Regions from separate parts of the Jeongeupia sacculi genome, predicted to be linked through region 3. Evidence: predicted binding sites of a transcription regulator. Region 3 holds the regulator's gene; each other region holds the start of a gene.
The links. The regulator FliA, encoded in region 3, starts transcription of late flagellar genes. The targets are predictions, from matches to a motif close to GCTAAAGNTNNNNNNNNNNCNGCCGATAAT.
Positions count from the first base shown of each region.

Region 1: the regulator FliA is predicted to act here: its motif matches at 875-904, upstream of JLC71_RS08000 (chemotaxis protein).
Region 2: the regulator FliA is predicted to act here: its motif matches at 953-982, upstream of flgM (flagellar biosynthesis anti-sigma factor FlgM).

Region 1 is NZ_AP024094.1:1,694,252-1,696,512, forward strand. Features, by position in the region: gene JLC71_RS07995 (sensor histidine kinase) at 1-794, opposite strand, end outside; gene JLC71_RS08000 (chemotaxis protein) at 1,005-1,955, shown strand; gene JLC71_RS08005 (chemotaxis protein) at 1,997-2,261, shown strand, end outside.
Region 2 is NZ_AP024094.1:918,649-920,909, reverse strand. Features, by position in the region: gene JLC71_RS04345 (acetyl-CoA carboxylase carboxyltransferase subunit alpha) at 1-736, opposite strand, end outside; gene flgM (flagellar biosynthesis anti-sigma factor FlgM) at 1,042-1,320, shown strand; gene JLC71_RS04335 (flagella synthesis protein FlgN) at 1,337-1,801, shown strand; gene JLC71_RS04330 (C40 family peptidase) at 1,822-2,261, opposite strand, start outside.
Region 3 is NZ_AP024094.1:183,380-185,640, forward strand. Features, by position in the region: gene JLC71_RS00940 (flagellar motor protein) at 1-353, opposite strand, end outside; gene JLC71_RS00945 (RNA polymerase sigma factor FliA) at 354-1,112, opposite strand; gene JLC71_RS00950 (ABC-type transport auxiliary lipoprotein family protein) at 1,143-1,727, opposite strand; gene JLC71_RS00955 (MlaD family protein) at 1,738-2,261, opposite strand, start outside.

The sequences.
Region 1 (2,261 bases), 1.5 Mb from region 3:
TCAAGCTGCGGCTCGATGGTGTGCGCTGCCTCGGCCAGACAATCATCCAGCAATACCGGCATCAATTCGAGCGCATTACCACCCTGCGCATTCCCGCGGACAAAGTGCAACATGTCCTGAATCAATGACTCCAGATGACGCAAACGTAGCAGCGTCTTGTCTGCAAAGCGCAGCCGATCGGACTCGACAATGGCAGGTCGTGCCAGATGCCCCACGTACAAGAGCGCGGTCGCCAGCGGCGTACGCAACTGGTGCGCCAACCCCGCAGCCATTTCCCCCATCGCGGCCAGACGCTTGTGTTGCGCCAGCGACTGCTCCAGTGCCCATGTTTCGGTCAGGTCCTGCACCAACAGTATCCGGCACGCCTCCTCGGGCACATTGGTACCGACGATACGCAGGCGTGCGGAGACCCGCTCACCCGGATAAAGCCATATATCACCGCCCCTTTCTTCCAGTTTCGCCGAACTGAATGTCTGCCAATCCATGCCTTCGGTCAGCGGCGCCAGCATGGTACGGGCGGCGACGTTGAGCATAGTCACCCGGCCCGCAGCGTCCAGCTCAACGATACCACCCGGCAGGCGATCCATCAAAATGGCCAAACGCCGCGACAAAGCGCCTTTTTCATCCAGCTCCCGACGCAAATGGCCGTTGGCAATTTCAAGCTGGGCGGTCAGAGACACTGCTTGTTGTTGCAATTCCGCGTAAGTATTCGCAAGCTGTTGTGAAGCTTCGGTAAACAGCGAGAAGGCCGCCTCCAGCTCGCGCGGGTCGATGTTGTTTCCTGGTTCAGCCATGTCGCCCCTCCTTGTTACCTACGCACTTTTACATTATAAATGGGCTTGAAAGCCGCACCCTGCCTTGTTTATCAGCAAACCCTAAGGTTTTGGTATTTTCTGCCGATATACTGGCTCAACAGTTGCCGCAGACATATCAGCACCCGCCTGAGATACAGGTAAATACTTACACAAGACGGCAGAAAAATCAGATCACCAGGAGCCCCGCCCGTGTCCGACCTTCTGAAGAAAATCGATGCCAGGACCAAGCTCGCTGGCACGAACAAGCTGGAAATCCTGCTGTTCACCTTGGGCGTCGACTCACGCACTGGCCGGCGTGAAAACTTCGGCATCAATGTCTTCAAGGTGCGCGAGGTCATGCGCACCCCGGAGATCACCCAAGCCCCGGACATGCCCCCTTCGGTGGAGGGCATGGTCAGCCTGCGCGGTTCGCTGGTACCGGTGATCGACTTGGCAAAGTATGCCGGGATCAAAACCGGCAGCAAGCCCGAAATCATGATCGTTTCCGAATACAACGGTCAGACTCAAGGTTTCCTCGTTGAAGCAGTCGATACCATCCTGCGTCTGGACTGGTCACTGATGCGCGTCCCGCCGGATATGCTCACCATGCAAATGGGCGGCTTGGTCACCGCCGTGACCGAACTCGATAGCGGCAAGCTCGTGATGATGCTCGATGTCGAAAAGGTACTGGCCGAAACCACGCAAACCGATCAGGCCATCGACGTCGGCGCGGTGGTCAAGGATCAGAAATTCAGCGAAATGACGGTGTTTTTTGCCGACGACTCGGTCGTTGCTCGCCGGCAGATCGAGATGACCTTTAACGCCATGGGGATTGGTTATCAACAGTCAATCAACGGCAAACGTGCCTGGGATGAATTGCAGCGCATCGCCCATTCGGCCGAGCTTCGTGGCAAACAGGTTCGTGAACTGATCCAGCTCATCCTCACCGACGTCGAGATGCCCGAGATGGACGGCTATATGCTGACCCGGATGATCAAGAGCGATCCACGCTTTGCCGGCATCCCGGTCATCATGCATTCATCGCTATCCGGCAATTCGAACCAGAAGCTGGGGCAATCGGTCGGCGTCGATGGCTACGTTGCCAAATTCGAGCCGCACAAGCTGTCCGAACTGGTCGCCCAATACCTCCTTAGCGCCTGAGGCGTGCCACCCAAACGGAGCCCACCGTGAGCCTCACCCCCATGAATCTGCTCGACGACGTCGACGCCCGCACCAAACTTGCCGGCTCGAACAAAATGGAAATCCTGCTGTTTTCGCTCGGTACGCGCGAAACCTTCGGGATCAATGTGTTCAAGGTGCGTGAAGTCTCACAAACGCCCAAGATCACCAAAACGCCAAACATGCCCTTCGGCGTCGAAGGCGTGATCTCGCTGCGTGGCAACATCATCCCGGTGATCTCCCTGTCCAAATTCGTTTCTACACAGGGCGAACCTCCGACGGATGCCA
Region 2 (2,261 bases), 740 kb from region 3:
CGGCAGCGTCTGGTGCTTTTTCGGCGGTTTTCCACAGAATGGATGCGCAACCTTCCGGAGAAATCACCGAATAGGTCGAGTATTGCAGCATCTGTACAACATCGCCGATGGCGATCGCCAACGCGCCACCCGAACCACCCTCACCGATCACGGTGGCGATAACGGGAACGCGCAACTTGGCCATCTCGAAGAGATTGCGGCCGATGGCCTCGGACTGGCCACGCTCTTCGGCGCCGATACCCGGATAAGCCCCCGGCGTATCAATGAAGGTAATCACCGGCAGACCAAATTTTTCGGCCAACTTCATCAGCCGCAAGGCCTTACGATACCCCTCAGGGCGCGGCATGCCGAAGTTGCGGTAGATCTTGTCTTTGGTATCGCGGCCTTTCTGATGACCAATCACCATGACAGACTGACCATTGAAGCGGGCCAGCCCACCCACAATGGCATGGTCATCGGCGAAGGAACGATCACCGTGCAGCTCTTCAAAGTCGGTGAAGATCGCGCCGAGATAATCCAGCGTATATGGGCGCTGCGGATGACGGGCCACTTGCGAAATCTGCCAAGGCGAAAGTTTGGCGTAGATACTCTTGGTGAGCTCCTGACTCTTCTTTTCCAGGTGACCGATTTCGACGGAAATGTCGACAGCGGAATCATCCTGAACGTAGCGCAGCTCTTCGATTTTGTTTTCGAGCTCAGCAATAGGCTGCTCGAAATCAAGAAAATTGGTTTTCATGCTTGCTCGGTTCTCCCCGCGGCGCGCACGCAGGCGCTAGCCCTGGGCCGGGTCAAAATTTCGCAACTATACAGCAAGCGCCGGCCGCCTTGAAGCGGCAGCACGCAGGCCGCAACAACGATGCGATCCAGCCTCAATCATAAGCGCCACAAACACGCACCGGGCGTTTTCCTGCCGCGCCTTGCCGCCTGGCGACGACGACTGGTTGCCAGATTCATTAAAGTTTCCTGGCCAAATGCCGATACAGCGCATAATCCGCATAGAAATCAGCCAAGGCGGTATCGCCCAGGCCACGAGGACCCACCATGAAAATCGACCCGTCTACCCGGGCGCCGGTAACGCAGCCACTGCGCAACACCGAACGCACCAGTCAGACCGGCAAAGCCGCACCGGCCGATGACCTCAGCGTCAGCATCAATCCGGCCGCTGCCGGACTGAGCCAGACCGAAGCAAGCGGCGCACCGTTCGACAGTGAGCGCGTTGCCAGCCTGCGCCAGGCGATTGCCGAAGGCCGCTTCAGCGTGCGTGCCGATGCGGTCGCCGACAAACTAATCGACAGCGTGAAGGAACTGCTCGGCCGTTGATGCGGTCTAGCCGATCATGAACAGCACACCAGACTGGGCCGCGCTGCTGGGCGCCGCCATTGATGCCTACAAGACCCTCGTCATGCTACTGCAGGACGAGCAGCAATGCCTGACCCACAACCAGCCCGATGCGCTGACCAATTTGCTTGCCGACAAGCAACGGGCCACCCTCGCGGCCGACGCAACCGGCAACGCGCTCAATAGCGCCTTCGCATCGCTCGGACTCGAAAACGGCCCGGCCATTGCCGAGTGGCTGTCCGCCAATCGTCCCGGTCTGCTTCCCGCCTGGCAGCAACTGCTTGAAAGCGTCCGCCAGGCCGCGCTGCTGAACCAGTGCAACGGCAGGCTCATCGATTCGCGCAAGCAGGCGCTCGATACCCTTGTGTATTCGCTTGCCGCCGGCCAAAACGACTCGCTCGGCTATTCACAGCAGGGCCAGCTGCAGGGCGGCATCAGCCGTCACATCGCCGACAAGGCCTGAGCCCACTCGCCCGCAGCCACTCAGTTGCCGCTGGCAAACACCGTCCGACCACCTTCAAAGCGGCTTGCAAAATAAGGCAAGTCCATTGATTCGACGCGAATCTTGCCGCGGCTCGACGGCGCATGCACGAACTTGCCGTCGCCCAGATAAATCCCCACGTGCGAGTACGGCCGGCCCAGCGTGTTGAAGAACACCAGATCACCGGCCTGCAGTTTCGATTCGTTCACCGGCCGCGTCCGCGAGGCGATATCCGCCGCGGTGCGCGGCAGCTCGACGCCCAGCGCATTTTTGTACACAAATCGTACCAAGCCACTGCAATCGAGCCCGGCTTCCGGGTTATTGCCACCGAACTGGTAGCCGACATCGAGCAAACCGAGCGAATACATCACCACTTCGCGCCCGTCGCCCTGCGCCTGAATATGCGCAAGACTGCGGTCTACCGGCTTCGGCTTGGCGGTTC
Region 3 (2,261 bases):
CCATCGACGAGCATTTGCAGACCGCGTTTCACGAAGGGGGTCTTTTCTGCATTCATGACGTTTTCAAGCGCCAGTAAACCGCCCCGGCGGGATTGATGACCCCAGTTCACCAGCGTCGTCAGCAGTTTGCGATTGTCATGCTGCGGCGGGATGAACACCCAGCGCAGCATTTTCATGCCGGCAACGAAGTCGTTCATCCGGCTTTGCAGCATCACCGCGCCAGCGGTGCCGCCGATCACGATCAGGAAGGCGGTCAGCTGCAACAGCGAGCCAATATGGCCACCTTCGAGCCATTGGCCGAGCAGGATGGCGGTCAGGCCGATGACGAGGCCGAAGATGCTGATCTTGTCCATTTATCTGGCAGTCCAGTCGGTCAGCTTGGTGCGTAGCCGCGCGACGGCCTGGCTGTGAAGCTGGCAGACGCGTGATTCGGATACGCCAAGCACGGCACCGATTTCCTTGAGGTTGAGTTCTTCGTCGTAATACAGCGCCATCAGCAATTTTTCGCGCTCGGGCAGTTGTTCGATGCCTTCGATCAGCCGGGCGCGAAAGTGTGCGTCGTCGAGCTGGGTCAGTGGATTGGCGGCGTGATCGGCGGCAAAGGCATCCAGTAATGATGAGGACGAGCCGTGCTCTTCATCATCACGAGCGTAGTCGTCAATATGCAGTAGTTGATGACCGCGGGCGTCGCCGAGTTTGTCCTGATAGTCGGTCAGCGGGATATCCATCGCCTGGGCGATCTCCATCTCGCCCGGTGCCCGACCCAGTGTTTGTTCGAGCTTGTGGATCGCCGCGTCGATCTCGCGCAGATTGCGTCTGGTTTGTCGCGGCAGCCAATCGCCGCTGCGCAGTTCATCGAGCATGGCGCCACGGATGCGTTGCGAGGCGAAGGTCTCGAACTGGGCACCCGCGCTGGCATCGAAATTGCGCGCGGCTTCCATCAAGCCGATTAGACCGACCTGAATCAGATCCTCGACATCGATGCTGGCGGGCAGGCGCGCGATCAGGTGATAGGCGATCTTCTTGACCAGCGGTGTCGAGCGCGCAAGCAGTTCCGTATCACTATCGGAGCGAGTATCGCGGTAAAGCTTGAGGGCGCGTTGTTTGAGCATGGGCCGTGGTTGAACGATGGCTGGATTAGTTTACCGCAAGGCAGGCTGGCTTTCCTTCGCCAGTGCCGCTTCGAGTTGGGAAAGTGCATCAGCCAGCGCTGAATTCATTGCCGCAGCGATGCCGTCGCCACTCATCGGCGTTACCGGGGCGCGACCGCGGGCAATGATTTGCCGTGGCGCTTGGCCGGCCGTACGCACGGTCAAGCGCAATTCGAGCACGGCCTCGTTGGCGGTATGCGCGCGCAGATCGACGTAGAGCGCGCCAATCCGGCCATCGATGATGGATCTGGCTGCATTGCGATCCTGCGTCAGCGGGATGCCGGTCGCGCTCAGCCATTCGCCGAGCCGGTTATCGATGAGCCGGGCCGGAGGGGCAAGGTAGCCGCGATAGGGGTCGACCGCAAAGCGCTGGTCAGCTTCGCGGTAAATGAAGCCGCGCTGGCCGTAGGGCTCGTCGACACCGAGCGGTGCAACGTACACCGGCCCGGCGATAGCGGCCCGGGCCGCATTGGCGGGGCGCTCGGTGGTCAGCAGGTAGTTGAACTCGGCGGCGGGCCGGTTTGTGGTGCACGCGGCGAGCAAGAGGCCGGTCAGGATGATCAGAAAGTAGCGCATCGGGCGGGCCTTAGCGTTGCGGCAAGGAGTAGGGGGGCGGCGGTTCGGAGAACAGCAAGGATGACGGATTGGCGCGAATATCCCGTAACAGTGCATCAAGCTCGTTGCTGCCGCTATAGAGGTTGTCTAGCGTATTGCCGAGCAGGGCATTGCGATCGAGCAACAGGCGGTCGATTTCGCCAAGCGAGTGGTTGAGCCGCTCAAGCGATTGCCCCCACGCCGGGTTGGAGAGCAGGGTATTGGCCGAGTGCAGCGTGGCTTGCAACTGGGCCGGTGCGCTGGCGAGCGCCGGATCGGCCAGTATGCCGCCGAGGCGTGTGTTGTTCTGCCGCAGCTCTTTCACCAGCGCCAGCGATTCATCACCGAGGGGTTTGAGCGGCATTGCAGACAGTTGCTCGGTGGTCTTCTGTGCGGCGCGACCGATTTCTTCCAGCGGCATGGCGTTCAACTTGGTATCGAGGGTGTCGGCGGTGCGGGAGATCTTGTCGACCATGGTTTGCAGGTCGATCTTGGCCAGTTTCTCGGCAATGCTCT